Catenulispora sp. EB89: one gene and its partner. The protein of the gene in region 1 binds, or shares a complex with, the protein of each later gene. Links are inferred from orthologs where the notes say so. Each region holds a gene or a part of one and is shown on either strand. Other genes may lie near its edges. The genes, in order: uvrB and pcrA.

Region 1 (15,366 bases):
GATGCGGACCCCAACGCCGAGCCGTTCTACGAGGCGAGGGGCTTCATCCGGGTGGGAGTCGTGCCTTCAGGCTCGATTCCCGGGCGGACGCTCAACCGGTACGCCCTCGACCTCTGATCCGAGTGATCCAAGTGGTCCGAGTGGTCCGAGTGGTCCGAGTGGTCCGAGTGCTGCGTCGCCCGCTCAGATGATCGACCAGTGCTGCAACGCGCTGCCGCTGTCGTTCTGCTGCGTCACCAGCGCGTTGTTCGCCGTGGAAGCCGTGGTCAGCAGCAGGCCGCTGTTCACCGAGGCGATCGTGTAGCCGCCGCCGGTCAGTGGTTTGACACTCCAGTGCTGATTCGCGTTCCCGGTGCAGGTCCACTGGATCACGGCCGCGCCGGCCGCCGCGGAGCTGCCGGTCACGTCCAGGCACAGCCCGGACGCGCCGTTGGTGAGCTGGTAGGAGCCGTCGGGCTGCTCGGCGAACGTCCACTGCTGGTTGCTGCCGCCGTGCAGGACCCAGGTGATGAGCTGGGTGCCGGTCGCGGTGGAGGATCCGGGGTCGTCCAGGGCCTGGCCGCCGGTGGTGATGGTGTGGGTGCCGTTCAGTGACGCGCTCGTGTCGTCGAAGACCTCGAACTCCCACAGCGAGTAGCCCCACTGCGTGCCGCGCGCTGTGCCGTCCATGCGGATGTAGCGGCCGGTGGCGTTCGGGAAGGTGAGGGTCTCCGTGCCGCCGGTGCCTTTGGTGCGGGTGGCGACGGTGGTCCAGGTCGTACCGTCGTTCGACAGCTGGATCTGGTAGTTCTTGCCGTACGCGGCCTCCCAGGCCAGCACCACGCGGTTCACGGTCTGCACCGAGCCCAGGTCCACCTGCAGCCACGTCGGGTCGACGTACTGGCTGGACCAGCGGGTGCTCAGGTCGGCGTCGGTGGCGTCGGACGCCGGGAAGTTCGGCGTCTCGATGCTGGAGGCGGTGGTCGGCTTGCCCTGCGCCAGGTCGCCGGCGATGGAGGGCTTCGGGTAGAGCGGGTTGCGGCCGACGGCGTCCATGATCGGGACGAAGGCGGCATAGGTGGCGACCAGCTTGGGGGAGTTCCACGTCATCTGCGCGAGGTCGCGCATCGGGTACTTGATGCCGTCGGCGGTCTGGTCCTCGGTCTCGGAGCCCGGGTTGTCACACCAGACGTGGATCAGGGACCCGAGGTTGGCGGCGGCGTTGCTGATGGTGGTCGAGCCGTCGAACAGGTCCGGGTTCCAGGACTCGTACATGAACGTGGTGTCCGGCTTCGGGCCGCCGTAGACGTAGTACGTCGGGGTGTACGCCTCGTTGGCGATGCTGTGGCCGGCGTCGACGACCTGCTGCGGGGACAGGCCGGTGTTGCTCCAGTACTCGACGACGACGTCCGGGTTCACGGTGATCGTGCCGTCGCCGGACTTCAGGCCGTCGTTCCACATCCGCATCGTCTTGCCGCCGGCCCGGACGATGCCGTCGGCCCAGTTCACGAAGCCGTAGAAGGTGTCCTTCGCGGTGGCGTTGGCGCCGTAGTTCTGCTGGGCGTACGTGAGCAGCTGCGGGTAGGAGCTGTAGTTCGTGACGTACTCGTCGGCGCCCAGGTGCCAGTACGGGCTGTTGGTGAACAAGGGTTCGTACTCGGTGATCAGGTCGCTGATCAGCTGCCGGGCGCCGGGGATGGTCAGGTCGATGAAGCTGCTGCTGGCGTTGCCGCTGCTGTCCTTGAGCCGGTAGTCGTGGCCGATGCCCAGCTCGGCGGACAGGATCGCGTCCATGTGGCCCGGCATGTCGATCTCCGGGACGACGGTCACGTGGTACTGGTTCGCCAACGCGATGATGTTCGCGATGTCCTGCTTGGAGTAGTGCTGCGCGGAGGTGATCTCCGGGTGCGTGGTGCTCTCCAGCCGGAAGCCGTAGGTGTCGGACAGATGCAGGTGCAGGTAGTTCATCTTGAGGTAGGACATCTCGCGGATCTGGTTCTCCACGAACGCCACGTCGAAGAAGCGGCGGCCGGTGTCCAGCATCAGCCCGCGCTCGGACTTGTCGGGAGAGTCGGTCGCGGTGCCGGCCGCGATCGTCGGGCCCTGGTGCAGGAGCTGCAGCACGGTGCGGGTGCCCCAGAACTCGCCGGTGGTGGTGCTGCCCTGGATCGAGATGCCGGCGCCGACGGTCATGGTGTAGCCCTCGGAGGGCTGGCTGCCGCCGAGGGTCAGGGCGATGTCGCCCGGGCCTGCGGTGCCCTGTGCGACGCCGACGGTGCGGCCTTCCAGGGCGGACAGGTCGGCGGCGAAGGTACTGGCGTCGCCTTGGAGCTGCGCGGCGTACGCGGGGTCGATGACGACGCGGCTCGCCGAGGTCCACGTGTAGGAGGTGGAGCCGGAGCCTGCGGACCAGGCGCGGACCGCCGGGATGGTCTGCGGCGGGCCGGAGGCGGTGGCGGCGCGCGCGGTGTGCGGCGCGGTGACCAGGGAGACGGGGACGACGGCGGCGATGAGGGCGGCCGCCGGGAGGATACGGAGGGATCGCATGGGTCGCATGGACCTGCCAGGTTCACTAGGTGGGAGCGGTGCATGGTTTTGAGCGAAAGGTGCGTGGTCTAGACCGCTGGCGCGCGCTAGTGCGCAGTATTGAACAGGGATCAGCGCTTGGCAAGCGTCTCCACGAACTCCGACAAGAAGTCGGCGACCGGTTCGGGCCCGGTGAAGACGGCGAGGTGGTCGGCGTCCAGGCGGGTCGTGGGCCAGCCGAGGGCTGCGGCGCGGTCGGCCTGCTCGCGGTAGCCCTCGCTGAGTTGGAGGTACGTGCACTGCGTTGCGGACCAGGACTCGGTGGGCGGAGCCGGCTCCTGGAAGTACGCGAGCGCGATGGGATGGAGCTCGGCCAGGAAGGCTTTTCGTTGCTCCGTATGCGGAATCAGCTCTGTCATGAGCTCCGGTGCGAACCACTGGTTCCAGGGCGGGAGCATGCCGTCGTCGGCCATCGCGGTCAGGGCTTCGCGGAAGTCCGGCGGGGAGGCGTCGAAGTCGCTCAGGCCGGGGCGGGGGAGCTGGGCGTCGACGAAGGCGATGCCGGTCACGCGACCGTCTACGGCGTCGACGATCGCGGGCAGGTAGGCGCCGGCGCCGCTGTGGCCGACGAGGACGATCTCGTCGAAGTGCGCGTTTCGCGCCACCTCCCTGGCGATTCGGCGCGCGTACGGCCCGGGACCGGTGGCGATGCCGTGCAGACTCGGCACAAGTACGTCGTAGCGGTCGCGCAGCAGTCGTGCGACCGGCTGCCAGGTCGCGGGTCCCACCAACGGGCTGTGAACCAGGATCAGGAGTGGCGCGTGTGACATGAGGCGATTCTCGCCGAGCCCGCTTCCGCGGACCTTCCGGTGCTTGTCAGAGGCGCCGCGTAATCTCTAAACCATGCGCCCTCTGTCCGAACTCACCCGCACCGTCGCGCCGATCGAGGTCGTCAGCGACTACCAGCCCGCCGGCGACCAGCCGGCGGCCATCGCCGAGCTGGCCCGGCGGATCGAGGCCGGGGAGAAGGACGTGGTGCTGCTGGGTGCCACCGGCACCGGCAAGTCGGCCACCACCGCGTGGCTGATCGAGAAGGTCCAGCGCCCGACCCTGGTCATGGCGCCGAACAAGACGCTGGCCGCGCAGCTGGCGAACGAGTTCCGCGAGCTGCTGCCGAACAACGCGGTCGAGTACTTCGTCTCCTACTACGACTACTACCAGCCCGAGGCGTACGTCCCGCAGACCGACACCTACATCGAGAAGGACTCCTCGATCAACGAGGAGGTCGAGCGGCTGCGGCACTCCACCACCAACTCGCTGCTGACCCGGCGCGACGTGGTCGTGGTCTCGACCGTGTCCTGCATCTACGGCCTGGGCACGCCGGAGGAGTACCTGAAGGCCTCGGTGCGGCTGCGGGTCGGCGAGGAGCACGACCGCGACAAGATGCTGCGCCGCTTCGTGGACATGCAGTACGCGCGCAACGACCTGGCCTTCACCCGCGGCACGTTCCGGGTGCGCGGCGACACCGTCGAGATCTTCCCGGTCTACGAGGAGCACCCGGTCCGCATCGAGATGTTCGGCGACGAGGTCGAGCGCCTGATGACGCTGCACCCGGTCACCGGCGAGATCCTGACCGTCGACGAGGAGCTGCGGGTCTTCCCGGCCACGCACTACGTCGCGGGGTCGGACCGGATGGAGCGCGCGCTGGGCAACATCGAGATCGAACTCGCCGACCGGCTGGCCGAGCTGGAGAAGCAGGGCAAGCTGCTGGAGGCGCAGCGGCTGCGCATGCGCACCACTTACGACCTGGAGATGATGCGCCAGGTCGGCTTCACCTCCGGCATCGAGAACTACTCCCGGCACATCGACGGCCGCGAGTCCGGATCCCCGCCGTCCACCCTGATCGACTTCTTCCCCGAGGACTTCCTGCTGGTCATCGACGAGTCGCATGTCACCGTCCCGCAGATCGGCGCGATGCACGAGGGTGACGCCTCCCGCAAGCGCACGCTGGTCGAGCACGGCTTCCGGCTGCCCTCGGCGATCGACAACCGCCCCCTGCGCTGGGAGGAGTTCGAGGAGCGGGTCGGGCAGACGGTGTACCTGTCGGCGACGCCGGGCCCGTACGAGTTGGCCAAGCAGGCCGACGAGCTCTCCAAGACCCCGGTCGAGCAGATCATCCGGCCCACCGGCCTGGTCGACCCGCAGGTGGTGCTCAAGCCGACGCACGGCCAGATCGACGACCTGGTCGCCGAGGTCCAGGCGCGGGCGGCGCGCGACGAGCGCTCGCTCGTCACGACGCTGACGAAGAAGATGTCCGAGGACCTGACCGACTACCTCCTGGAACGCGGCGTCCGCACCCGCTACCTGCACTCCGAGGTCGACACGCTGCGCCGCGTCGAGCTGCTGCGCGAGCTGCGGATGGGCGAGTACGACGTCCTGGTCGGCATCAACCTGCTGCGGGAGGGCCTGGACCTGCCCGAGGTGTCCCTGGTGGCGATCCTCGACGCGGACAAGGAAGGCTTCCTGCGCAGCGGGCGCTCGCTGATCCAGACCATCGGCCGCGCGGCCCGCAACGTCTCCGGCGAAGTGCACATGTACGCGGACACGATCACCCCGTCGATGCGGCTGGCGATCGACGAGACCAACCGCCGCCGGGACAAGCAGATCGCGTACAACGAGGCCCACGGCGTCGACCCGCAGCCGCTGCGCAAGCGCATCGCGGACATCACCGACCTGCTGGCCCGCGAGGACGCCGACACCGCCGAGCTGCTGGGCGGCTCCGGTCGGCAGCAGTCGCGGGGCAAGGCCCCGGTGCCGGGCGTCGCGTCGAAGGGGACCATGCGGTCCCTGGACGTGGCCGGGAAGCCGGCGGAGGAGCTGCTGGGGCTGATCGAGGACCTGTCGCAGCAGATGCACGCGGCGGCGGCGGAGCTGCAGTTCGAGCTGGCGGCTCGGTTCCGGGACGAGATCGGGGAGCTGAAGAAGGAGCTGCGGGCCATGCAGGCGGCTATGGGGTAGGGGCCGGCGGTTGGGCTCTGGGAGCTGGACGGCATGTCGGCGCGCTGGGGCGGTCTGCGGCGGGAGGTTGCTGCGGGCCGCCTTTGGCGTGTCGGGCGGGTGGTTGGGGCTGGGCTGGGCTGCTTCGGTGTGGCGATGCTCGAGGGAGACCGGCAAGGTCGCCAGGCGGTGCGGCGGTGCGGCGGTGCGGCGGTGGCGGTGCCTGATGCTCGGCTTTGAGCAGCGGCTCGGCGTGGCTGATGGGGTGGTGGTTGCGGTGAGCGACCATGGCGACCGCGGCGACGGCGACCGCGGCGGCCAGGTGTGTCGGTGATATCCCCGCCTCTCCACCGGGCATTACTCTGGAAGAGAGGAGCGAAACATCGCGATGGCCAAGTTCGATCCGCACCGGATCCGCAGCGGCGACGAGCCCATGCACGCGCGCAGCCCGCTGCGCATGCGGCTGGCGATGGCTCTGATCGGGCTGGCCAGTGCGATCGGCGGGGTGGTCTTCTTCATCACCCAGCACGCCGTCGGCTTCGTCGTCTTCTGTGCCGTCGTCGGGCTCGCCGCGCTGGTCGACGCGGTGGTCGTGGCACGCCACATCCGGCAGGGGCCGCACTGGCAGCCGGGGCGCGACATCCCGCCGTACCGTCCCGTCGAGGAGCCCGAGGACTGGCCGGAGGACCGCTCGCCGCTGTCACAGCGGACGCGTGAGCAGGTCTACCTGATCATGATGGGGACCTGCCTGGTGCTCGTCATCCTCGCGTGGACCGTCGTCCGGCTGTTCTCGCCGGGGCTGGCGATCGCGATGAGCGTCGTGGCGGCGTTCATCCCGCCGTTCGCGGTGATGGTGGCGAACGCGCGGGGGCGCAATTGGTGAGCTTGGCGGCGCTGGGGATGGCCGGCGTCCCGGCCCTGGACCCGCTCAGCTATCCCGGCCGGACGATCGGCGGGCCCGCGTTGCTCAGCGGTTCGCAGTTGTTTGCGATGACGCCGGTGGCACGGCAGTACCTCGGCAACTGGTTCGTTGACGGCGGCGCGACTCTCGACGACACACTCGACCAGGCCGGCAGACCGTCGACCGGCAAACGCCATCCGGTGATCGCGGTCGGCTCCAACGCCGCACCCGGCCAGCTGCACCACAAGCTGAGCCGCCTGGGCCTGCCCGCAGTCGTCCCGATGACGACGCTGCGCGTATCAGGGCTCGGCGTCGGCGTCTCAGCACATGTCGCGCGGAACGGCTATGTGGCCAACTCCCCGTTCGTCGACCCCGCCGGTCCCGGCAGCGAGGCGGAAGTGGTCCTGACCCTCCTGGACGCCGACCAGCTCCAAGCCGTGGACGCCACCGAGCTGCCCCGCTACCGCAGGGTCCTGCTGTCCGGCGCGGACGCGGACTTCCCGATGACGCTGCCGTCGGGGGAGCGGCTGGACGCTGCGTACCTGTACGCCAACGCCACAGGCGTGCTCGCCGACGCGGCCGGAAAGCCGCGCCTCCCCGGCGCCCAGACCGCGCTGCTTGCCGAGCTCCTGCAACGCTCAGCGCGTCTACGCCGGCTGTTCGACTCCCCGCAGGACTGGGTCACCAAGGCGCGCGCCGACTCCGGCCTTCGCGATGCCGTGAAGCGGATCTTCCACGAGTCCGGCTGGGTCCTCCCGCAGGACGCCTTCATCCGCGACGTCCACGAAGGCAGCGCTCCTCCCGTGTTCACCTACGACGAGCTCTCGCCTCTGGCAAGCAGCAGCGAGCGCACGTAGGCTGCACTCTGCTGCCCCATTACTGTAACGTGTTCTAGTTCCGTCCCAGCCCCCGGCGAGGAGCCCCCATGACCGCGGACCTCAAGCTCGGCCTCCAACTCGGCTACTGGGCCTCCACCCCGCCCACGTACGACTGGGTCGGCCTAGCGCGCCAGGCCGAGGACCTCGGCTACGACTCCGTCTGGACCGCGGAGTCGTGGGGCTCCGACGTGTTCACCCCCCTGGCGTACCTGGCGGCCAGCACCAGCCGCATCCGCCTGGGCACCGGCATCGCGCAGATGGCGGCCCGCACGCCCACCGCCACGGCCATGCACGCCATCACGCTCGACCACCTCTCCGGCGGCCGCGTGATCCTCGGCCTGGGCCTGAGCGGCCCGCAGGTGGTCGAGGGCTGGTACGGCCGGCCGTACCCGAAGCCGCTGGCGCGCACCCGCGAATACGTCGAGGTGATCCGCAAGGTCCTGCGCCGCGAGACGGTCGCCAACGACGGCGAGTACTACCCCCTGCCGTATCAGGGCCCGGACTCGATGGGCCTGGGCAAGCCCCTGCGCACCAACCTGCGCCCGCTGCGCAAGGACCTCCCCCTCTTCCTCGGCGCCGAAGGCCCCAAGAACGTCGCGCTGACCGCCGAGATCGCCGACGGCTGGCTGCCCCTGTACTACGTCCCGGAACGCCCCGAGGTCTACGCCGACCAGATCGCCGGCGCCAAGGCCGGCTTCGAGATCACCGCCATGGTCCACCTGGCCTTCACCGGCGCCGCCGCCGACGACATCGAGCAGGCCCTGTGGCCCATCAAGGGCGCCCTGGCCTTCTACATCGGCGGCATGGGCGCCAAGGGCGCGAACTTCCACAAGAACCTGATGGTCCGCATGGGCTACGAAGCCGAGGCGGACCGCATCCAGGAACTGTTCCTCGACGGCAAGCGCGACGAGGCCGTGATGGCGGTCCCGAGCGCCTTCGCCGACGAGATCTCGCTGGTCGGGCCGCCCGAGCGCATCAAGGAGCGGCTGGTGGCGTGGCGGGAGTCTCCGGTGACGACGCTGCTGGTGACGGCTCGGGAGGGGGAGACGCTGCGGGGGTTGGCGGAGCTGGTTTTTTAGCCTTAAGGGCGGCGAGGCGGCTGTAGAGCTTGCGGATTCGTCGCGAGTCACCCCACGTCTTGTACATCTCGATCGCCAGCGCCTCCAGCCGATCACGGGTGTCGGCCGACACCCTGTTCAGCTCAACCGCGTTGATGAACAGGCCGAGGCAGAGTGCGTTGAAGGTGAACGCCTCGTTCTGCGGCAGCCGCAACGGGACGTCCGGAAGCGCGTTCGCGAGATCGAGGAGCGCGTCGTCGGCGGGTTTGGAGGTGTACGGCGCCACGAGCGCTGCGGTCAACAGCGCGCTCGCTGTCACGAGCCGGCCGTCCGCTGTGTTGTAGAGGGTGTTCGCCAGAGTCGGCAGTGCGTCGGCTATCGGCATCATGTTGTGCATCGCCATGTCCAGGCGCCGGTCCGCGAGGAAGTTCGCCCGCAGCGTCAATGCGCCGTGGGAGTGCGAATTCCATCGTCCGCCGTTCTGCCACTGTGATCCCGCGAAGTGGTACGGCCACTTCATGTCGGGCCTGCCCCCGACGACGCCGGGAAGTCCGAAGCGGATGACGATGTCCTGGTGCTCGTCGATCCATGCACGCTCCACGGTCAGGCAGTCGGCGAGGCCGTTCCACCCCTCGCCGCGTACGCAGCTTCGCCACAGGTTCACGAACCGGCGCCATTGGTTGACCGCGCCGTAGCCCTGGTCGGGATACATCTCGCGCATGCTGATGCGGCCCCGGGTCATGGCCATGAGGAGGAACAGGTTCGCGTGCCAGCTTCCGGCGCGCGTCACCACTTCCGTGACGACCGGCTGGTAGCCGGCAAAGGTGTGGTCGGTCCGCTCCATGAGGCTGTTGTGGAACAGTGTCGTGACCACCTCGGCCATGGCCTGGCGGACCTCCGGGTCGCGCTGGGCCGTCAGCTCGGCCAGGAAGTCGACGATCGGCGCCCGGGCCGCCAGGGCGTCGAATGATAACAACGTGTAGAGCAGCGTGTCGTTGATCGTGGCGGACATCGCGTAGGCCGAGGCGAGGTGCTGCGCGGCGAGCTCGTCGAGCAGGAGGACGACGAGCCGCGCGATGAGGTATTCGCTGAAGGTCGCGTGCAGGAACTCATACGTCTGCATCTCCTCGCCGTCACGCGTCGCGCGCACGTCGTGGATGAAGAAGAACCTGCCGATCATCTGCTGGCCCGCGGTGAGCGTCGAACGTATGGTGTTCGGGGTGCGCTCGGCCTTCCAGATGTTCAGACTGCCCAGGTCCGCGGTGACGCTTTCCGCGTCGATCCACTGGGTGCCCCGGTTGAACATCGCGAAGGCGACGATCGACAGCCGCAGCAGCTCCTGCTCGACCCGGCGGTCCAGGTCGGTCACGTCCGGGTCCTTCATCAGCTCGCGGCGGGCGAAGTCCTTGAGCAGCTGTTCGTAGACCGTGCTCAGGCTGACGCCGGGATCCAGTGCGCTCAACGCGTTGTCCGAGGCGTCGTACAGAGCCAGCATCAGCAGCAGGAGCGGCTGCTCGGCGAGCGTGCGGTAGCGGAGTACCGTTGTGAGGGACAACGGCTGCACGCCGCGGTCCATGAGTGAGGGCTCGTTCGACCGATTCCAGACGTCGACCCACGCGGCGATCTGCTCGTCGTCGAAGGGCTCCAGGCGGATGATCGGAGTGTGGGCCGGAATCGTCGCCCGATCGGCGACTGCCGTCCGGCTGGTGACGATCACCGCGACCGAGCGGCCCTGGTCGCGTTCGCGTTCCTGGAAACGCTCGATCCGGAACAGGAAGTCGGTCTGGGCGACGCCAGTGGCCTGGAGGAGTTCGTCGAAGCCGTCCAGGATCACCACCGGGGTCAGGTTCGGGTCGGCGGCCGCGAACCGGGGCCACTGCACGCGCTCACCGGTCTGTTCGCGGATCGCGGACTCGATGTAGTCCTGCAGATCGCCTTCGGCGTCGACACGCCGCAGCTCGACCCGGATCGGCAGGAAGTACTCGGTCGGCAGGCGGGCCGCGAGGATGCGCGAGAGGACGGACTTGCCGGAGCCCGGTTGGCCGAGGATCAGCATCGGCGTGCTCAGGGCGTCCTCGGACATCAGGTAAGAACTCAGCAGCGAGGGCAGGTCTTGGCGGAGCTTGTGCTCGTGCCAGCTCCGGCCCTTGGGAAGGCCGGCGAACGCGAGTCGGAAGCTGTGGTCGATGTACCCCTCGCCGAGCGATGGTAGCGTGAGGTGGGAGTCCGGACCGTCGGTGACGATGATCGGCTTGGCAAGAGCCGCGCGGTAGCTGCGGGCGACGGACTCCTGGTGGTGTGCCGCGGATTCGGCGGCGAGCGGTGCCAGCAGTGCTTCCAGATCGGCCAGACCGGCGCCCAGCTGTTCGCGGGTCGTGGCGTGGGCTTGGAGGTTGACCCAGACTCCGAACTCGGGGCAGTCCGTCGACAGGCGCCTCAAGCTCTCCTCATAGCGCGCCGCCGCCTCGCGAGGCACTCGATCCGCCAGGAGCCCGGCGAGACGGTCTTGCTCGGTTTCGTCGAGCGCGTCCCAGAACGCCAATCCCACCAGGTGCTTGTGTAAGTATTCGGAGAGGTTCGCGAAGATCCTCACCGAGGTGTTGTCCCACAGCGGTAATGAGAAGAGATTCCGTTCGCTCAGTTCCACATAGAGATCGCGCCAGCCGAGGTTGGCATCGGTGGTGAGAGCCAGCGATGTCTGCTCGGCGGCTGAGAACCGCGGCGCTTCAGCCCGCTGGAACTCGCCCATCGCCTCGCCGAGGGCATCAAAGTACGCAGTAGTCCGTATGATCTCGTGCGCCGCGTGAATCCGCTCGGTCCGCGTCAGCCGATCGACCCCGCGCAGCTTCTCCCCGAACTTGTCGAGCACCTTCGCCAGCAGCCGCAGCGCCTGCTCACGCGCCTCGAAGAGGTCGAAGACCCCGGCGCCGAGCAGCATCGTGGCGCTCGCCTCGTCGAGCAGCTTGACCAGCTGGTTCTCGCCGCCGGCCAAGAGCTTGACCGCGTCCATGTACCGCAAAGACCGCCGCATCCGACCATCATGTCGGGCGCGGCGGCCTCTCATCCACTTGAATCAGGGTTCTGGCTGCTGCCTGAAGCCCACCGCCTCACGGGCTCGGCGGCGGCCCGTCCTGGTCGGCCAGGAACCGCTCGAACTCCGCCGCCAGCTCATCGGCGGTCGGCATCTTGCCGTCGTTGTCGCTCAGCAGGTTCTTGCGATCCGTCACGTTGAACGCGTCGTACTGCCGCTCCAGTGCTCGCACCACGTCCTCGACCTCCGAGGACTCCTGGACCTGGCGGTCGATGTCCTCCGAGGCGCGGCGGGCCGCGTCGCGGAGTTCGACGTCCGGCAGGACCAGGCCGGTCGCCTCCGAGACCGCGCGCAGGAGGCGGATCGCAGCCTGCGGATACAGGGACGAGGCCAGGTAGTGCGGGACGTGGACCGCGAAGCCGGCGGCGTCGTGGCCCCACTCGCCGAGGCGGTACTCCAGCAGGGATGCCGCGCTGCTGGGGACCTGGAGGCGGTCCAGGACCGGCTGGTCCGTGGTGTCGACCAGGCCGGGGTTGGTGGCGTGCGCGGTGATGCCCAGGGGGCGGGTATGGGGGATGCCCATGGGGATGCCGTGCATGCCGACGGTGATGCTCACGTCGAAGTGCTCGACCAGGCTGCGGACCGCCAGCGCGAACAGCTCCCACTCGCGGTCCGGTTCCAGGCCGTCCAGGAGCAGGAAGCGCTTGCCCGCCCCGTCGGTGAGCAGGTGCAGGTCCAGGGCCGGGTCTTCGTAGTGGTCGTAGTGGTCCTTGTCGAAGGTCATCGTGGGGCGCCGGCTGCGGTAGTCGATGAGCCGGTCCACGTCGAAGGACGCCACCAGGCGGTGGTCGAACTGGTCCAGCAGGTGCTCGGAGGCCAGGCGGCCGGCGCCGCCGGCGTCCATGAAGCCCTCCATCTGGTGCAGCAACACGACGCCGGCCAGGCCCGGAGTGCCGGGCGCCAGCTCGTAGAGAGCCTTCGGATCCTTGCGCGCGACCACTGTGAAGCACCCCATCCGTCTTGTCGTGGCTGTCCGGCGGTTCACGTCCAGCCTAACGAAGAGCGGCGAACCGGTGGTGATCTATTCCATCCCAATGCGATTGTGACGCGAAGCGTCTCCATAACGGGTGGTGGTGGGAGACGGGTGGGCGCACAAAGTTGCGGCTATTGGTGCGATGCCAGTGGTGCGTCGCTGCCGCTTTCAGGACGCCGAGCGCCGGATCCGCCCCGCGTACCGAGCCTCCAAGGCGTCGTTGTGGCCGTCGCTGCCGGTGGCGTTCGCCGAAAGGTACATCGGCGCCTCGACACCGCGCTCGGCCAGCAGGCGCACCGATTCGGCGATCACCATCTGCGCCAGCACCGCGTTGCCCACCGAGGAGATCCCGCACACGTTCGCGCCGAACGACGGCAGCGGCAGCACCGCGTCCCCGTACGGCGCGCCGTTGTCCAGCACCACGTCCGCGAAGTCCTTGAGCACCTTGCCGGAGGAGTGGCGCGACGTGATGCGCGACGTGTGCTCCAGGGAGGTGATGGCGATCAGCTTGTGACCCAGGGAGGTGACGTGCTCGGCCATCTCCACGATCACCCCGTTGCCGCCGGAGTTCGACGCGATCACGAACACGTCCTGCGGCTCGACCGGCGCCAGCTCGTAGATCCGCTTCGCCAGCCCCTCCCGCCGCTCGACCTTGGGGTCGTCGAGCAGGTCCACCGGCTCCCCGCCGAACAGGATCAGGTCGCGCAGCGCCAGCTTGTTGCTCGGCACGAACCCGCCCGCACGCCCGGAGACCTCCATCGCCAGCGCCTCGGAGTGCCCGGTCCCGAAGGCCTGCAGCACGCCCTCGGCGGCGATCGAGTCCGCGATCAGGGCTCCGGCCGCCACCACCGCGTCGGCCTGGGTCTTCTCGATGTGCTCCAGGACCCGGCGCACCTCGGCGAGGTATCCGGTCGGCGACAGCTCCGGCGGCAGGGACTCCATGGGCTTCTCCCTCGATGCGGTGCGGCGTGGTGCAGTTCGGCCATGTGGTCTACACCACAAAGATCCGGCTCCATCAAAGCAGATCGGCGCCCGCCGGACGAGGGGTCGGGCCGTCGGTTTGCACGATCGGCCCGCCAGCTGGGAGCATGGAAGCATCGAAGGGGAGTACTCCTCAATCGGACGGGTCGTCATCACGGAGCCCCCGGCTCCCGGCCCCCCGGCCTGACCTGCGGTTTCGCGGGTTCCAGGTGGAGAAGACTTTCGGCGCTTGTGCACGCCCTGACAACGCCGGAGGAGTCCCGCCATGCACGTCACCCTGACCGTCTGGATCGCCACGATCGCCGTCCTGGCCGTGGCCGTCGGCCTGGACCTGTGGCACGGCATCCGGTACCCGCACGCCATCAAGACCCGCGAGGCCGCGGTCTGGGTCGCCGGCATCGTCGCGGCCAGCATCCTGTTCGGCGTCGGAGTCTGGTACTTCACCGGCCACCGCTACGGCAGCGAGTTCTTCGCCGGCTGGATCACCGAGTACAGCCTCAGCGTCGACAACCTGTTCGTCTTCGTCATCATCCTGACCAAACTCCGCGTCCCGCGCGCCTACCAGTCCCAGGTGCTGCTGTGGGGCGTGGTGATGGCGCTGGTGCTGCGCGGCATCTTCATCGGCGTCGGCAGCGCCGTGATCAACCAGTTCAGCTGGATCTTCTACGTCTTCGGCGCCTTCCTGGTCTACACCGCGGTGAAGCTGGCCACCGGGCACGGCGGCGAGGAGGAGTTCAAGGAGAACCGGCTGCTGCGCCGGGTCCGCACCGCCGTGCGCACCACCGACGACTACGACGGCGCGCGGCTGGTCAGCCACGTCGACGGCCACCGCCGCTTCACCCCGATGCTGATCGTCATGGTCGCCATCGGCTCCACCGACCTGCTCTTCGCCCTGGACTCGATCCCGGCCATCTTCGGTCTGACCAAGGAGCCGTACATCGTCTTCACCGCCAACGCCTTCGCGCTGCTGGGCCTGCGCCAGCTGTACTTCCTGCTCGGCGCGCTGATGGACCGGCTGGTGCACCTGTCCTACGGCCTGTCGGTGATCCTGGGCTTCATCGGCGTGAAGATGGTCTTCGAGGCGCTGCACGGCTCCGGGGTCGAGCACGTCGGACCGGTCACCGTGCCGACCATCGGCATCGCCACCTCGCTCGGCGTCATCATCGGCGTGCTGGCGATCACCACGGTGACCAGCCTGTGGAGCACGCGGCGCGCGCAGGACGCGGAAGGGGCCGCGGAGGAGCCCGAGGCAGGCACTGTGGCGGCGTCCATGGAGGGGCCCGCGGCGGAGTCCGAGGAGCTGCCCGAGCAGCAGTCGGAGCAGCAGTCGGAGCAGCGGCCGGAGCAGCAGCCGCAGGGGTGAAAACCCCTGCTGGCGTCCCGGTTTTCACAGGTGTCCACTGAATGTGGCATGCTGCCGCGCGCACGTTTCGTCAGGATCCTGTCCAGACCCAGGGGGGTCAATGAACGGCTTCGTGAAATTCGTCGTGCGCGGCAACGTCGTCGGGCTCGCCGTCGGCGTGGTCATCGGCGCCGCGTTCGCGACACTGGTCACCGCGTTCACCGGCGCGTTCCTCACACCGCTGATCGGCTGGGCGACCGGCGGCATCGGCGACTACAGCAAGAAGGTGTTCACGCTCGGCAAGACGACGTTCCCCTACGGGACGTTCATCAACGCCGGCATCAGCTTCCTGCTCACCGCCGCGACGCTGTACTTCCTCATCGTGCTGCCGGTCAACAAGATCACCGAGGAGCTGAACCCGCACCACGACCTGTCGCATGCCAAGCGCGCCTGCCCGGAGTGCCTGCAGCAGATACCGGCGCGGGCCCGGCGTTGCAGCTTCTGCACCTCGGCTGTCTCCCCGATCCTCGACGAGGACTCCCCGGCGCTCACCGATGAGATCCCCGGTGAGATCCCGTTGCACACCGACCTGCCGGAGATGAAGCTGCCGGAAGCCGCCCCGGCGTCGTCCTCGGCCGCC
Region 2 (15,404 bases), on another replicon or contig:
CGTAGAGCAGCCGCAGCGCGCGCCCGGCGAGCAGCCCCGTCATCCCCTCGCGGTCGCCGACCATGCGCAGCGCACGGTGCCATTCCTCGGTCGCGGCCGGGTCGGCGAGCAGGCCGACGGCCTGGTGCGTGTTGTCCATCCGGACCCGCATCTTCTGCGCGCCGTCCTCGTCCAGGCCGGAGCAGGCCTGCGGGAAGCCGAGCGCGATGCGGACCACCAGTGTGTCGGCGACCTTGCGCAGCGCCGCGGTGTCGGTGCCGCGCACATCCGTGTAGCGCAGGGTCCTGGCCAGCGCTGGCAGCGCGTCGGCGAGGTGCGCCACGTCGGTGTCCACCGCCGCGCGGTCGGCCAGCAGGGTCATGATCGGGTCCAGCGCGTCCGGCAGGTCGGCGAGCAGACAGGCCTCGACGACGTCGGTGATCCCGGCCAGCTGCTCGGCGTTCGCCGCGCGGTCCGCGGACTTCGCCGAGGCCGCGGTGACCACGGTGGTGCCCCAGATCGCGGCCTCGACCAGCTTCACCGCGAACTCCGGCTGCCAGTCCAGCGACCAGGTCTCCCAGAAGGTGCCGCTGCCCTGCGAGCGGCCCAGCGTGCCCCAGCCGATGCCGAGGATGTTCAGCCGGTGCAGCAGGCGCGACTTCTCGCCCGGCGCGGTCTCGCGCAGGTCCAGCTTGACCTCGGTCTGGCCCGGCCTGGGCGCGAAGCGCAGCCGCTTCTGCTCGCGGGCCAGGTCCGCGGCCAGCGGCACCACCGGCACGTCCGGCGGCACCTCGCCGAGGTCCTCGCCGATCACCAGCTTGTCCCGGACCAGCGCCATCTGCGTGTCGTAGCCGCCGCACAGCACCGACTGCACGGCCTCGGTGACCTCGGTCAGCCCGGCCAGGGTGCGGCCGCGCAGCGTGGCCAGGGTCTCGGCCAGGCGGGTGGCCTCGATCAGGTGCGCGGAGGAGACCGGCAGGTCCTCGGCGCGGAAGAGTTCCGCGACGCGAACGAGCCAGCGTTCGACGACTTGGTCCGGCGCGGTGAACAGATGGTGGTACCAGCCCGGCGACTCGATGCCGGCGCCGTAGCCGGAACGGAAGGACAGGCGGCCGTGGGTCCACGGGACCCAGGTGGCAGTGGTCTTCGCCTTCTTCGGCAGCTCCTTGAGGATCTTGGCGTCCGGGGCGGCCGGGCCGATCTCGGCCAGCGCCGGGACGTGGAAGGCGCCGCAGATCACCGCGATGCGCCGGCGCCCGGCCTTGATCTCCTCGCGAATGCACTGGCGCATGTACGCCTCGCGCTGCTCGTCCTCGGGACGCGCCTGGTCGCGGACCACGGTCATGGCGTCGGCGATCGCCGCGAAGGAGTCGAGGGCCGAGAAAGTGCCGTCGGCACGCTGCTCGACGACGTCTTCCCACCAGCGTTCCGGGTCGTCGTAGCCGGCGGCGGTGGCCAGGGCGGCGATCGGGTCGGTGCGCTGGATGTGAATAAGCTCGTCGACGTGCCGGGACTCTTCTTCCTCTTCGTGTTGATGATCGCCGCTGGCAGCCTCGGCATCCTCGGGCTGATCCTCAGTTGCTTCATCCTTCGGGAGTACCGCGAATCGATGGCCCGAAGGAAGGTCGATGAACCGAATCGGAACCGCCGCCTCGATGCCCCAACGCATCGCGACCCATTCCGGTGAGAACTCGGCGAAGGGCCAGAACCCGGCGCGCGAGGGATCGGCGTCGGCATAGACCAGCAGCGCGACCGGCGGGCGCATCGCGGGATGCGCGGCGAGCGGGATCAGCGCGTCGGCCTCCGGCGGACCCTCGATGAGGATCGCGTCCGGCTTCAGCTCCGCCAGCGCCGCCGCGACCGCGCGCGCCGAGCCCGGGCCGTGGTGCCGGATGCCCAGCAGCGTCACCGGCCCTGCCGCCGCCGCGCCGCCGGCGGCCGGCGCCGCCTTGGTGGCAGTGTCCGGCATCAGGCGCTGACCTCGCGGCAGCTGCGGTAGAAGTCGCTCCAGCCCTCGCGGCCGCGCGCGACCGTCTCCAGGTACTCCTGCCACACCAGCTTGTCGGTCGAGGAGTCCTTCACCACCGCGCCGAGGATGCCGGCGGCCACGTCAGCGGGACGCAGCGTGCCGTCGCCGAAGTGCGCGGCCAGCGCGATGCCGCCGGCCACCACCGAGATCGCCTCGGCCGGGGACAGAGTGCCCGAGGGGGTCTTGAGCTTCGTCTTGCCGTCCTCGGTCAGGCCGCTGCGGAGCTCGCGGAAGACCGTGACCACGCGGCGGATCTCCTCGTGGGCCGCCGGGACCTCGGGCAGCTCCAGCGCCTTGCCGAGGGACTTCACGCGCTGGGAGACGATCTCGATCTCCTCCTCGGCGGTCCCCGGCAGCGGCAGCACGACCGTGTTGAACCGGCGGCGCAGCGCGGAGGACAGGTCGTTGACGCCCTTGTCGCGGTCGTTGGCAGTGGCGATGACGCTGAAGCCCTTCTCCGCCTGCGTCTCCTCGCCGAGCTCGGGGATCGGCAGCGTCTTCTCCGACAGGATCGTGATCAGCGTGTCCTGCACGTCGGCCGGGATCCGGGTCAGCTCCTCGATGCGGGCGATCGCGCCGGTGGCCATCGCGCGCATCAGGGGGCTGGGGACCAGCGCGTCGCGCGAGGGGCCGTGCGCCAGCAGCTGCGCGTAGTTCCAGCCGTAGCGCATCGCCTCCTCCGGCGTGCCGGCGGTGCCCTGGACCAGCAGCGTCGAGTCGCCCGAGATCGCGGCGGCCAGGTGCTCGGAGACCCAGGTCTTGGCCGTGCCGGGGACGCCGACCAGCAGCAGCGCGCGGTCCGTGGCCAAGGTGGCGATGGCGATCTCGACGATGCGCCGCGGCCCGATGTACTTCGGCGTGATGACCGTGCCGTCCGGCAGCGTCCCGCCGAGCAGATAGGTCGCGACCGCCCACGGCGAGAGCTTCCAGCGCGGCGGCTTCGGACGGCCGGAATCGGCGTCGGCCTTGCGCAGGGCCTCCAGCTCGCCGGCGAAGGCGTGCTCGGCGTGCAGGCGGAGAACGGTCGGCTGTGTCGCCTCGGCGGCAGCGGCGGTGTCAGACATGGAAGGCAACTTTCGGATTTCGGCAAGGTGGCACCCACTCAAGAGTCCACCTTGGGGGAAGGGTTCGGACAGAGTCCAGATCGTTGGACAGGGTCCGCCAGGGTTAAACGGAGTCCAGTTCGGCCAGCATCAGAGCCCGGTCCCGCAGCATCGCCGCGAGGTCGTCCAAGTCGTCGGCCCACAGCGGGAGCTCGGCGCGGATCTCCTCGGCCTTGGCCGCGACCGCGTCGCCGAACGACGGCGGCATCCAGCGGCCGGCCAGGTTGTCCATGCCGAAGAAGCGGGCCACGTCGTTGCGCGTGGCGTTCGGCAGGTAGGCCGGGATCGCGTCGAGCAGGGCCTGGCACACGGCGTCCGGCCAGGGCCGGCCCAGCCGGCTCAGGATGCTCGGGGCGCTGTGGATCGAGTACTGCGACCGGTGGCTCGCCACCACGCTCAGACACCAGCGCTCGGCGGCTTCGTCGGAGAGCAGTTCCAGCATGTCGTTGGAGGCGTTGACGGCGCAGAACGCCTCGGCCCAGCGGGTGTCCTTCTGGCGCAGCGTCGCCGAGCGCCAGCCGCGGTGGCAGGCGTTGGCCTCCCAGCGGTTGGCGGCCGTGGCGCGCATCAGTTCGGCGGGCGTCAGCTCGCAGTACTGCTCCCACGCGGACAGCGGGGTCGAGGCTATGAGGTCCTCCAGCCAGTACGAGGGCTGCATGCGGGCCAGCCGCCGCTCGTCCTCGGTCTGGACCCAGCCCTCGCCGATGCCGTCGCGGGTCTCGTCCTCGGTGGCCTCGTCCGGCTTGTCCTTCAGCGTGACCAGCACTTCGGCGTTCTTGGTGACCACCGTGACCCGCGCGTGCAGGCGGGCGACCATGCGCTCGGCGAACCGGGACGACGGCAGGGTGGCCAGCAGCCGGACCGCCTCGGCGCGCACCTGGCGCGATTTGTCGTCGAGGGCTGCTTCCAGGAACGGTTCGTCCTCCGGCCCGAGGCCCACGCCGAGCGCCTCGACAAAGGCCGCGCGGGTCTCGGCCGACAGGCCCCCCGCGCTCGACCCGATCTGCGTCCAGGCCTCTTCCACCAGCTCGCGGGCCGAGGCCGGGTCCTTGCCGCGGAACCACGTCAGGTAGCCGATGCGCTCGTGCGGCTTGTCGGACTGCCAGGCCTCCGGGTCCGGGGCCGCGGCGTAGCGGGTGAAGGTCGACCACTGCTGGTTCTGCTTGGCCAGCCAGGTACCGCGCGGGCCGGCCAGCTTCATCAGGTCGGCGCGGACCGCGATGCTGCCCCGGGCGTAGTCGAACAGCGGCGGCAGGAGCTCGGCGGGGGCGCGACAGCCGGTCCTGGCGGCCGCCCCCAGGTACTCCGGGAGCGCTTCGGAGCGGGACGCGACCAGCGCCGTCAGCCGGGCCGAGGTCGCGCTGGACAGCAGGGGACGCGCGTCCACCGCCGCCGACTTCGCGGCCGGCGCGGCGTCGTGGCCCGCTGCACCCTCGGTGACCTCTGCACCCTCGGCGTCCTGCTCGCCGACCAGCTCCGCGGAGTACGCCGAGCCGGCGTTCCCGGCCCGCCGCCACGCGCTCATGAGCGCGGCCGAGCTCAGCAGGGCGGCCGCGGGGCTGTCACCGGGCGCGGTGAAGTCTCCGGCGGCCGGCGGGGTGCGACGGTCGGTGCCGACCAGGGCCGTCGAGACAAGGTCCTGCCAGACCTCGGAGCCGGTCTGATTGGAGGCTTCGTTCATGGTGCTCACCGCGCTTCCGCCGAGTAGGAGATCCCCACAGCCTTCGCACTGATGTCCACAGATTGTGCACCACGCCACTGACAACTTAGGGGGTCGGTGGCAATACCCTGAAATTCCCTAATCACCGGGCCTCTACCGAGGCCCTTCGCAGGGCTCTTCGCTGATCCGTTCACAGCGCGACCGCCGCACCCTCGGCCCACACGGTGAGCGGTTCCAGCCCCGCGTCGGTGTACTCGCCGAACACCGTCACCGGATGGCCGCCGGAGACCGCGAGCAGCCGCCACAGGGCGCTCTCCTCACAGATCAGCGGGACGCGGCGGCCCTCGGCGTCGGCGAGTTCGCCGTCCCGGTCCGGGACCGCGTCCGCGATCACCACCGGCCAGCCCTCCTGCCACGGATCGGTGGCCAGGGCGCCGGCGAACGCGTCGGCGGCGGCCTGCAGGGTGCCTCCGGCCGGCGACGCCGGTGCGTCCCCGGGGTCGAGCTCCCCGGACTCCATCTGCGCCCGCAGCGGAAGCACTTCGGAGTGGAACACCATCTCGGCCCGGTAGACCGCGCCGACCGGCAGCGCGAGCGTCGGCGCCTGCTGCATGGCGCCGAACGCCAGCAGCATCGATATCCGGCCGCTGTCCGCGCCGCGCAGCCAGATCCGGCGCTCGGTGAGCTTGTCGGCCGCACGGTCCCGGGAGCCCAGGACGTGCCAGCGGTCGGCGACGCGCTCGCCGTCGCGGCGCACGGCGTCGGCGTCCACCGAGATCCCGATCCGCCGCCGCACGGTGTCCTGCATCGCCGGCGGCAGGTCGGGCAGCCGGGTCCAGGCCTGGCACAGCAGGTGCAGCCGGGCGAACTCGGCCAGGACGGCGTCCGGCCAGGCGTCGCCGGAGGAGGAGCGCGCGGAGGTCAGGGTCCGTACCCGGCCCGCGACACCCGGCGCCTGCGCGTCCACCAGCCGCTTGGCGACCGGGTCGACGGCGCCGTAGGACAGCGTCCCGGAGTCGCTGATGCCGGCCGCGATCTGGTCGGTGAGCCAGCGGTCGAGGTCGGCCAGGCCGTTGCCGATCCGCTCGGCCCGCTGCGCGGCGCGCTTGGCCGCCCCCTCGGGATCGGCGGCGGCCTTCTCGGCCTTGGCGGCACTGCGGGCCGCGGACTTCTCGGCACGGTCCCGCCGGGAGTCGGCCCACGCCTCGACCCGCTCCGGCGGCGCCTCGGCGGCGGCGATCGTGTCGGCCGCCCACAACAGCAGCAGGCCCAGGGCGTGCTTGCACGGGAACTTCCGACTGGGGCACGTGCACTGGTAGGCGGTGTCCGAGTCGGCCACGGAGACCGTGACCTGGTACGGCTTGCTCCCGCTGCCCTTGCAGTCCCCCCACAACAGCCGCTCGGCTTCCAGGTACCCGGTGCCCGACCACGGGCCCGGAACCCCGAGCTTCGCACCCGCCTTCTGCGAGGCGGCGTCCGGGGCCAGAGAGTTGACCTGGGCGGCGGTCCAACGTTCTGCCATGCCCCGCACACTATTTCAGGGCACCGACAGGCGGGTGGGGCTTTGTGACGGCGGCGCGGTTCGGTGGGGCGGAACAGCCCGCGCTGCGCGTCAGACAGCGCCCGCCTCAGGCCGCGTGCGCGAGGTTCGCGTCCACCCAGTCGATGATGTCCTGCGTCGGCGTCCCCGGCGTGAAGATGGCCACGACCCCCATCTCCTTCAGCGGCTCGAAGTCGGCCTCGGGGATGATGCCGCCGACGAACACCTTGATGTCGGAGGCGTCCTTCTCCTTCAGGATCTCGATCACCTTCGCGCACTGCGTCATGTGCGCTCCGGACAGGATCGACAGGCCGATGGCGTCGGCGTCCTCCTGGATCGCGGTGGCGACGATCTGGTCGGGCATCTGGTGCAGCCCGGTGTAGATGACCTCGACGCCGGCGTCGCGCAGGGCGCGCGCCACCACCTTCGCCCCGCGGTCGTGCCCGTCGAGGCCGGGCTTCGCGATGACGACGCGGACCGGGGCTGACTGGCTCATGGCGGCTGCCTCCATTGGGTGTCCACGGGAAGATCTTCTTTGATCGCCCATAACCGGTTCACACAGTAGCCGACCTGGGATGGCGGCCTGGACCGTCCCGCGTTGTGACGGTCCGCACAATCTCCGTGAGGATCATCGGACTTCCTGCGAGAACGCCAGTGAACCATGTGCAAAGGGCGCGCAAAGTCCACCGAACCGTTGTCCGTCCAGCCCTCGAGGCGCTAAAGTCGCGACTCGATAACGGCGCTGTCCCCGCTCCGTTTGATGATCGGCTGTCCCACGTTCCCAGGAGGTATTGGCCGTCATGGGAAAACATGGTTCGTCCCATTGGGATACCGACTGGGAGTCGGCCATAACGCCTAACGGCGAGGACAGCCTCTACGGTTCGACGGACGGCTACCAGGCCGTCAACGACTGGTCCGGGGTTTACGAGGTCCCGTCGCAGACCGGCTTCTATGAACAGGCCACGGTCTACGACTACGAGGACGCCACGACACGGCAGCCGGTCATGGACCAGAGTTATTACGAATCGGTGTACGCGGCGTACTCGGCGCCGCAGCAGGCCCACCAGGCCGAACCCGCCCACCACACGCCGCACATGCCCGCCCAGCCCCTGGTCCCCGCGCAGCCGACGGCGCCGGAATCGAGTCCCACGTGGGACGGCCCGGGGTGGCAGGATCCGTACGCGCAATACGCGCAGCCGCACTACGAGCAGCAGCTCCACGAGCAGCACCACGCGTCGCAGCAGCAGTACGAGCAGCAGCACTACGGTCAGCAGGCGTACGAAGTCCCGCAGGCCCCCCAAGCCCCGCAGTACGGCGGGCCGGGCGCGCACGGCGCGCAGCCGCAGTACGAGGACCACAACTTCCACCACCCGGACTTCGACACCGGCACGTTCGAGGCCATCTACGAAGCCCCGGGGTCCACAGAGGCCGCCTACGACCTCCTGCCGGACGGTGAAGGCGCTTACGACGCCTACGAGGGCGAATACGACGACGCGGACTACGCCGCGGACTACGCCGTCGCGAACGAATACGAGGACGACGCCGAGGACTACGCCGGCTACGGCTACGACGACCCCGACGGCTACGTCGACCCGAGCACCTACGACGACCCCGACGGCGGCGAGGAAGCCCCCCTGCGGAGCCGCAGCCGCTCCGGCGGCACTCCCCCGGCCCGCCCCTTCGGCAGCCGCCCCTCGCGGCCCTCTGTGGCCCTCCCCGGCCGCCGCACCCTGCACGCGTTCACCTCGACCCCGGCCGCCGTCGTCGGCGTGGCCGCCGTCGCGGTCGCCGCGGTCGGCGGGCTCCGCCTCCCCTCGACGCACACCGAGCCCGCCGCCGACGCGGCGAGCCCGGCCACGCCGACCAACGGCCTGGAGCAGAACCTGCTCCAGATGCGCGCCGCCAGCGCCAACCTCGCCGACCGCGCGACGCGCAGCGAGCAGCGCAGCGAACTGGTGCAGCAGCAGGCGCTGGAGAAGCAGCGGCTCGCCGAGATGGCGCAGAAGTTCTTCCTGCCGGTCCAGGACTACGTGCTGACCGCCGGCTTCGGTCAGGCCGGCGACCGCTGGGTCAACCTGCACACCGGCCAGGACTTCGCGATACCGACCGGCACCAAGGTGGTCGCGGTCACCGACGGCACGGTCACCGAGTCCGGCTGGGCTGGCGCGTACGGCTACCGGGTGGTGATACAGCACCCAGACGGCAGCCAGACCTGGTACTGCCACCTGAGTGTGATAAAGGTCCGCAGCGGCAAGGTCTCAGCCGGCCAGATCATCGCCCTGTCCGGCGACACCGGGAACACCACCGGGCCGCACCTGCACTTCGAGTACCACCCGCCGGGCCCCGCCGACCCCGCCAACGGGGTGCCGGGCGCGTCCACGGCGGTGGACCCGATGCCGTTCCTGCGGGCGCACGGGTTGATTTAGCGGAACACGACGACGCGTCGAAGGGCCCGGGTTTCCCCGGGCCCTTTCGTCACGCCTCGATGCGGCCCCGCTCAGAGCTTCTGCACCGGAGCCATCGTCAGCAACAGCGTCCGCACCCCCGACGACCCGAAGTCGATCGTCGCCTCGTCCCGCTCGCGGCCGCTGACCGCGACCACCGTGCCCATGCCGAACGAGTCGTGGATGACGCGGTCGCCCGGGTCCAGCGAGATCACCTTCACCGGCCCCTTGCGCTGCTGGAAACCACGCGTCGTGCCGCGGCGGTCACCGAACGGCGAGCGCTCGGCGGTCTTGGGCTCCGGCGCCGTGCGCTCCCACTCGACCAGGTTCTCCGGGATCTCGCCGAGGAACTTCGACGGCGGGTTGTACTGCGGGGCGCCCCAGGCCGAGCGGTAGACGGAGCGGGAGACGTACAGCTGCTCACGGGCGCGGGTGATGCCCACGTACGCCAGGCGGCGCTCCTCCTCCATCTCCTTCTTGTCACCCATGGAGCGCATGTGCGGGAAGACGCCGTCCTCCATGCCGGTGAGGAACACCACCGGGAACTCCAGGCCCTTGGCGCTGTGCAGGGTCATCAGCGTGACCATGCCCTCGTGGTCCTCGCCGTCCGGGATCTGGTCGGAGTCGGCGACCAGGGCCACGCGCTCCAGGAACTCCGGGAGCCGGCCCTCAGGCTGGGCCTGCTCGAATTCCAGGGCCACGGCCAGGAGTTCGCGGAGGTTCTCGATGCGGGTCTCGTCCTGCGGGTCGTCGGAGTCCTGGAGCTCCTGCAGCAGACCGGTGCGTTCCAGTATGGCTTCCAGGACGTGTGCGGGCCCGTACTCGGCGGCCAGCTCGCGCAGCTCGTCCATCATCTGCGTGAAGCCCTGGACGGCCTTCACCGAGCGCGCGGCCAGCGCCGGCGCCTCGTCGGCGCGGCGCAGGGCGTCGGCGAAGGAGATGCGGTCGCGCGCGGCCAGCCGCTCCAGCGACTCCTCGGCCTTCTCGCCGATGCCGCGCTTCGGCGTGTTCAGGATGCGCCGGACCGAGACGATGTCGTCCTCGTTCGCCAGCGCGCGCAGGTAGGCCAGCGCGTCGCGGACTTCCTTGCGCTCGTAGAAGCGGACGCCCCCGACCACGCGGTAGGGCAGGCCGACGCGGACGAAGATTTCCTCGAAGACCCGGGACTGCGCGTTGGTGCGGTAGAACACCGCGACGCCGCCGTACGTGGTCTCCTTGGCGTCGGAGAGACGGTCGATCTCCTCGGCCACGAACTGCGCCTCGGAGTGCTCGTCGTCGGCGACGTAGCCGGTGATCAGCTTGCCGTCGCCGGAGTCCGTCCACAGGTTCTTCGCGCGGCGGCCCTTGTTGTTCTCGATGACGGCGTTCGCCGCGGACAGGATCGTCTGCGTGGAGCGGTAGTTCTGCTCCAACTTGATGACCTTGGCGTCCGGGTAGTCGCGCTCGAACTCGATGATGTTGCGGATCGTCGCGCCGCGGAAGGCGTAGATCGACTGGTCCGCGTCGCCGACCACGCACAGCTCGGCCGGGGGCAGCTCCTCGGCCGCCGCGCCCGCGTCCTCGGCCGGGCCGCCGCCGACCAGGTCGCCGTCCGCGGTGCGCTTCTTGTGCTGCCCGACCAGCTCCTTCACCAGCTGGTACTGCGCGGTGTTGGTGTCCTGGTACTCGTCCACCAGGATGTTGCGGAAGCGGCGGCGGTAGTGCTCGGCGACCATCGGGAACGCCTGGAGCAGGTGCACCGTGGTCATGATGATGTCGTCGAAGTCCATCGCCTTGGCGGCGGTGAGCCGGTCGGAGTACATCCGGTAGACCTGCGCGAGCTGGCGCTCGGCCTCGGTCTGCGCACGGCTGGAGAAGGTGTCGTGGTCGACCAGCTCGTTCTTGAGCTTGGAGATCTGGCCGAGCATCGAGCGCGGCGTGGTCTTCTTCGGGTCGATCTCCAGATCGCGCAGGACCATGGTCATCAGGCGCTGGGAGTCGGCGGTGTCGTAGATCGAGAAGTTGCTCGGCAGGCCGGCGGTCTTGGCCTGGGCGCGCAGGATCCGGACGCAGGCCGAGTGGAAGGTCGAGACCCACATCAGCCGGGCCCGCGGGCCGACCAGTTCCTCCACCCGCTGGCGCATCTCGGCGGCGGCCTTGTTGGTGAAGGTGATCGCCAGGATCGAGCCGGGGTGCGCGTGCCGCTCGCCGACCAGGTAGGCGATGCGGTGCGCGAGCACGCGGGTCTTGCCCGAGCCGGCGCCGGCGATGATCAGCAGCGGTCCGCCGGCGTGTAGGACGGCCTCGCGCTGCGGCTCGTTCAGGCCGTCGAGGAGCTTGCGCGCGGCGGCCGACTCCTCCGGCGGGACCCACGCGTCCTCGGGCTCCTCCCAGCCGTCCCAGCCCGCGCGCTCGGCGTCGGCCTCGTCGGCCCACGCCGGTGGTTCGGGCAGCGTGCGGTCGGTGTGCCGCTCCTCGCCCGACCCTCGCTGCTCCCGGATCTCGTCGAGCATCGGAAACAACGGCAGGGCACCTGGGGCGAAGAGGGAAGAACTCACTCCAGAATTTTCGCAGACCGCACCGACAACGCGGGACCGGTCGCCGAGATGGGGCGGTCACCTGGGATGATGCGCGTGCCGTCGGCCGCGGGCGGCCGGTGCGGCCGGTGCCGACCCCGCGAGCGGCGCCCGAGCGATGGCCGAGCGACAGCACGAGCGATGCTTCGGAACCCGGAACACCTGCGGCACCCTCGGCGTTGCGCCTGGTGGTGAGCACCCCGCTCCCGCCCGCAGCCACGCCCGGTACCAGGAGCCCTCATGCCCGACGCCAGCGCCGACCCGTCCCGCGTCCTCGTCGTGACCGCGCATCCCGACGACGTCGACTTCGGCGCCGCCGGCACCGTCGCGACCTGGACCGACGCCGGGATCGAGGTCACCTACGCGATCGTGACCAGCGGCGAGGCCGGGGAGGCGTTCCCGGACACGCCGCGCTCGGAGGTGGCGGCGCTGCGCGAGGCGGAGCAGCTCGCGGCGGCCAAGTGCGTCGGCGTGACCGACGTCCGCTTCCTGCACTGGCCCGACGGCCGCCTGACGCCCTCGCTGGAGCTGCGCCGCGACATCTCCCGGGTGATCCGGCAGGTCCGCCCCGACCGGATCCTCATCCCGTCGGCCGAGCTGGACCTGGAGCGCATCTACGCCTCGCACCCCGACCACCGCGCCGTCGGCGAGGCGGCCATCGCGGCGGTCTACCCCGACGCGCGCAACCCGTGGGCGCACACCGAACTGCTGGAGGTCGAGGGCCTGGAGCCCTGGACCGTCCCGGAGACCTGGGTGATGTCGACGAAGAACGCGGCGCGGGCGGTGGACATCACCGACGTCTTCGAGCGCAAGGTGGCGGCGCTGCAGGCGCACGCCTCGCAGACCGGCGGGCGCCAGGACCTGGAGGGCATGCTGCGCTCCTGGGGCGAGGGCATCGCGCTGCGGCTCGGGGTGGGCGAGAACCGGATCGCCGAGGCGTTCCAGGTGGTCGACACCCGCTGAGCCCGCGGTCGTTCACAGAGTTCTGAATCGCCGTTCTGAATCGCCGCGCCGCTGATTCACAGCAAGCCGTCGGTGCAAGCCTTCACAGCACGTCGGCCACGGCTGCCGCCACCCGCTCCGCCGCGTCGTCGGACAGCTGCGCACCGGTCGCGGTGACGACGTAGAACACGTCGACCGCCTCGGCGCCCAGCGTCGAGACGCGCGCCGAGCGCACCGAAACACCGGTCCCGGCCAGCGCCGAAGCGACGCGGTACAGCAGCCCCGGCGCGTCGCGCGCCTTGACCTCCAGCACGGTCGCCGAGGCCGAGGCGCCGGGCAGCACGGCCACGCTCGGCGCGGCGACCAGGCGGTTGCGGCGCTCCCCGGCGTCCCGGCTGGCCAGCCGCGCGGCGACGTCCAGGGTGCCGGCGAGCGCCGCCCGGACGTCCTCGCGCAGCCGGTCCTGCAGCGCGGTGCTCCAGTCGGCGGCGACCACCCAGCGCTGGACGTTGACGCCGTCGACGGTCTCGGTGGTGGCGGCGCGGATGGTCAGGCGGTGCAGCGCCAGCACGCCGGCGACCGCGGCGAGCAGGCCGATGCGGTCGGGCGCGGCGACGGAGACGGTCTGCTCGTCCTCGAGGGCGACGACGAGGCCGTCGGCCGCGGCGCGGCTCCGGACGGCCAGCTCCGCCGAGCGCGCCGGATCGGAGGGCTCGGCGACCGGCGGGTCGAAGCCGAGCAGCGCGGCCTCGGCACGGACCGTGAGGCTGCGGTAGAGGCCGGCACGCCAGGGGTTCCAGGCCGCCGGGCCGGTCGCCTTGCTGTCGGCCTCGGAGAGCGCGCGCAGCAGGCGCAGCGCTTCCAGCCGCGGACAGGGCAGCTCGGCCAGCGCGGACAGCAGCGTGTCCAGGGTGGCCGGGTCGTCGGGATCGCGCGCGGTGGCCAGGTCGGGCAGCAGCAGGTGGTGCCGGACCAGACCGCTCAGGGTGCTGACATCGGTGGCGTTGAACCCGAGCGCCGGCGCCAGCTCCCGGGTCAGCTCGGCGCCGACCTCGGAGTGGTCGCCGGGCAGTCCCTTGCCGATGTCGTGCAGCAGCGCGGCGACCAGGAGCAGGTCGGGCCGGTCGACGCGGCGCGCGAGGTCGGAGGCCGCGACCACGGTCTGGAGAGTGTGCCGGTCGACGGTGTGGATGTGCAGGCTGTTGCGCTGTGGCAGGGACCTGATACGGCGCCATTCCGGCAGCAGCGCGTGCAGGATGCCGGAGCGGTCCAGGGCCTCCCAGACCGGGATCAGGCCGGACCCGGAGCCCAGCAGCGTCACGAACGCCTCGCGGGCCGGCCGGGGCCAGGGACGCGGCAGCGGCGCGGACTCCTCGGCGAGGCGGCGCAAGGTGTTCGGCGCGAAGGAGAGTCCTGATTCGGCCGTCGCGGCGGCGGCGCGGAGCACCAGGGCCGGGTCCCGCGCGGGGGCGGCGGCGCGGGCGAGGTAGGCCTCGCCGTCCTGCTCGACGACACCGTCGGCGACCGGGCGCCGGACCGGGCGGCTGGCCGGGTTGCGGGCCGCGAGGGCCGCGTCGACCTGGCGCCAGGCGGCCTCGGCGGCGTAGGAGATGGTGCCGGCGGCTTCGGCGACGCGGCGCATCAGGAGGTCGGCGTCGGTGGTGTAGAGCTCTGCGAAACCCGCCCGCGGGCTGTTCGTCTTCGCCGCACGCGAATCGGCGGCCTGATCCTCGAACGAGGCGATCACCGTCGCGTCCCCCGCGGAACCGAGGTCCGCGGCGAACAACTCGTTGTCCTCCAGCGGCTGGGTCAGGGCCCTGTCATCGTCGTCGCCCAGCACCCCGGCCGCCCGCAGCACGGCCGCGACCCCGTCCTGCTCCTGCAGCAGCAGCCGGTCCAGCGCGCGCCCCGACACCCCGTGCAGCGCGTCCCGCACGTCCAGCAGGAACTCCCGGGCCCGCTCCGGCGCCCCGTGCGGCACGTCCACCAGCCATGTCGCCGAGATGAAGCGCAGCATCGTGGAGTCGCGCAGGCCGCCGCGTGCCTCCTTCAGATCGCCCTCCAGCCGGTACGCCAGCTCGCCGTGCCGGGCCAGCCGCGCCGCGTACTCCTCGCGCAGGTCCCCCAGGCGGCGCGGGGCGTCGCGGCGCCAGTCGGCGAACACTCCCGCGCGGACCGCCGCGACCAGGTCCGCGTCCCCGGCGACCAGCCGGGCGTCGAGCAGTCCGGCGGCCACCGCGAGGTCGGTGCGGGCCAGGTCCAGCGCCTCCTCGACGGTGCGGACCGAGTGGTCCAGCTTCGCGCCGGAATCCCAGACCGGGTACCAGATCTTGTCGGCGACGCGCGCGACGTCCTGCGGGGTCAGCGACGCCACGTGCAGGAGCACCACGTCCAGGTCCGAGCCCGGGGAGAGCTCCTGGCGGCCGTAGCCGCCGACGGCGACCAGGGCGACGCCCGGCTCGCCGGGCAGCAGCGAGGCCAGGAACGCGTCCGCCGCGTCCGAGCGCGCACGCCGGACGGCCGGCCCGATCTGTTGATCGGGCCGGCCATCGACTCCCTCACCGTGCTGGTCCACGTGGTTCTCCACTACAGCGCCGGGCCTCCGCGCTCACCGGTCCGGACCCGGACCACCTCGTCGACCGGGGTGACCCAGACCTTGCCGTCGCCGATCTTTCCGGTGACCGCGGCCTTGACGATGACGTCCACCAGGTCGGCGGCGTCCTCGTCCTCGCACAGCACCTCCACCCGCAGCTTCGGCACCAGGTCGACGGTGTACTCCGCACCGCGGTAGACCTCGGTGTGGCCGCGCTGCCGGCCGTAGCCGCTGGCCTCGGAGACGGTGATCCCGTGGACGCCGAACCGCTGCAGCGCGTCCTTGACCTCCTCCAGCTTGAACGGCTTGAGGATCGCCGTGATCAGCTTCATGCCTTCACACCCTCCGTGACGTCGATGTCGGCCTTGCCTGCCTTGTCGGCCTTCCCGGCCTTCTCGGGCTTGGCGGTCGCGGACTCGGCCGCGGCTGCGTCACCCGCCGCGCCCAGTGCGGTGCGCAGCGAGCCGGCCAGCCGGCCCCAGTCGTACGCGGTCTCCGAGTGCTCGGTGCTGTCGATGCCCTCGACCTCGGCGTCCGCGCTGATCCGCATCCCGATGGT

The links.
Region 2: the proteins of uvrB (region 1) and pcrA are in contact, whole or in part, in a crystal structure (PDB 7EGT), measured with the Thermus thermophilus proteins. The link is inferred for Catenulispora sp. EB89 from one-to-one orthologs. Residues at the interface, in WP_096411307.1 of Thermus thermophilus: Glu23, Leu25, Arg26, Asp27, Gly28, Glu29, Arg30, Phe31, Arg55, Glu326, Asp327, Phe328, Glu379, Ser382, Gln383, His398, Gly400, Arg401; in WP_096412145.1 of Thermus thermophilus: His654, Arg656, Phe657, Gln666, Asp668, Glu669, Lys680, Arg681, Leu682, Ser683, Lys685, Tyr686, Ala687.

What each region holds. Positions count from the first base shown.
Region 1 is NZ_JBGCCU010000039.1:6,677-22,042, forward strand. The notes cover bases 2,980-5,965. They hold uvrB (excinuclease ABC subunit UvrB), read left to right. Parts: upstream 2,980-3,408; coding sequence 3,409-5,523; downstream 5,524-5,965. Other genes in these bases: ABH920_RS46120 (alpha/beta fold hydrolase), read right to left, coding at 2,980-3,335; ABH920_RS46130 (DUF6343 family protein), read left to right, coding at 5,891-5,965. Also shown: ABH920_RS46110 (GNAT family N-acetyltransferase), read left to right, coding at 1-117; ABH920_RS46115 (family 20 glycosylhydrolase), read right to left, coding at 184-2,526; more of ABH920_RS46120, read right to left, coding at 2,637-2,979; more of ABH920_RS46130, read left to right, coding at 5,966-6,385; ABH920_RS46135 (hypothetical protein), read left to right, coding at 6,382-7,260; ABH920_RS46140 (LLM class F420-dependent oxidoreductase), read left to right, coding at 7,329-8,360; ABH920_RS46145 (NACHT domain-containing NTPase), read right to left, coding at 8,257-11,370; ABH920_RS46150 (proteasome assembly chaperone family protein), read right to left, coding at 11,447-12,370; ABH920_RS46155 (sugar isomerase domain-containing protein), read right to left, coding at 12,572-13,345; ABH920_RS46160 (TerC family protein), read left to right, coding at 13,650-14,747; ABH920_RS46165 (MscL family protein), read left to right, coding at 14,848-15,366. UniProt on the Escherichia coli protein: The UvrABC repair system catalyzes the recognition and processing of DNA lesions. A damage recognition complex composed of 2 UvrA and 2 UvrB subunits scans DNA for abnormalities.
Region 2 is NZ_JBGCCU010000002.1:437,788-453,191, forward strand. Bases 8,529-11,552 are described here. They hold pcrA (DNA helicase PcrA), read right to left. Parts: upstream 11,248-11,552; coding sequence 8,809-11,247; downstream 8,529-8,808. Other genes in these bases: ABH920_RS05500 (peptidoglycan DD-metalloendopeptidase family protein), read left to right, coding at 8,529-8,737; ABH920_RS05510 (PIG-L deacetylase family protein), read left to right, coding at 11,551-11,552. Outside these bases: ABH920_RS05475 (DUF5682 family protein), read right to left, coding at 1-1,948; ABH920_RS05480 (AAA family ATPase), read right to left, coding at 1,948-3,072; ABH920_RS05485 (DUF5691 domain-containing protein), read right to left, coding at 3,176-4,792; ABH920_RS05490 (SWIM zinc finger family protein), read right to left, coding at 4,962-6,293; ABH920_RS05495 (cobalamin B12-binding domain-containing protein), read right to left, coding at 6,400-6,807; more of ABH920_RS05500, read left to right, coding at 7,112-8,528; more of ABH920_RS05510, read left to right, coding at 11,553-12,273; ABH920_RS05515 (ACT domain-containing protein), read right to left, coding at 12,356-14,827; ABH920_RS05520 (P-II family nitrogen regulator), read right to left, coding at 14,839-15,177; ABH920_RS05525 (ammonium transporter), read right to left, coding at 15,174-15,404. UniProt on the Escherichia coli protein: A helicase with DNA-dependent ATPase activity. Unwinds DNA duplexes with 3'-5' polarity. Translocates on single-stranded DNA with 3'-5' polarity. Initiates unwinding more efficiently from a nicked substrate than double-stranded DNA.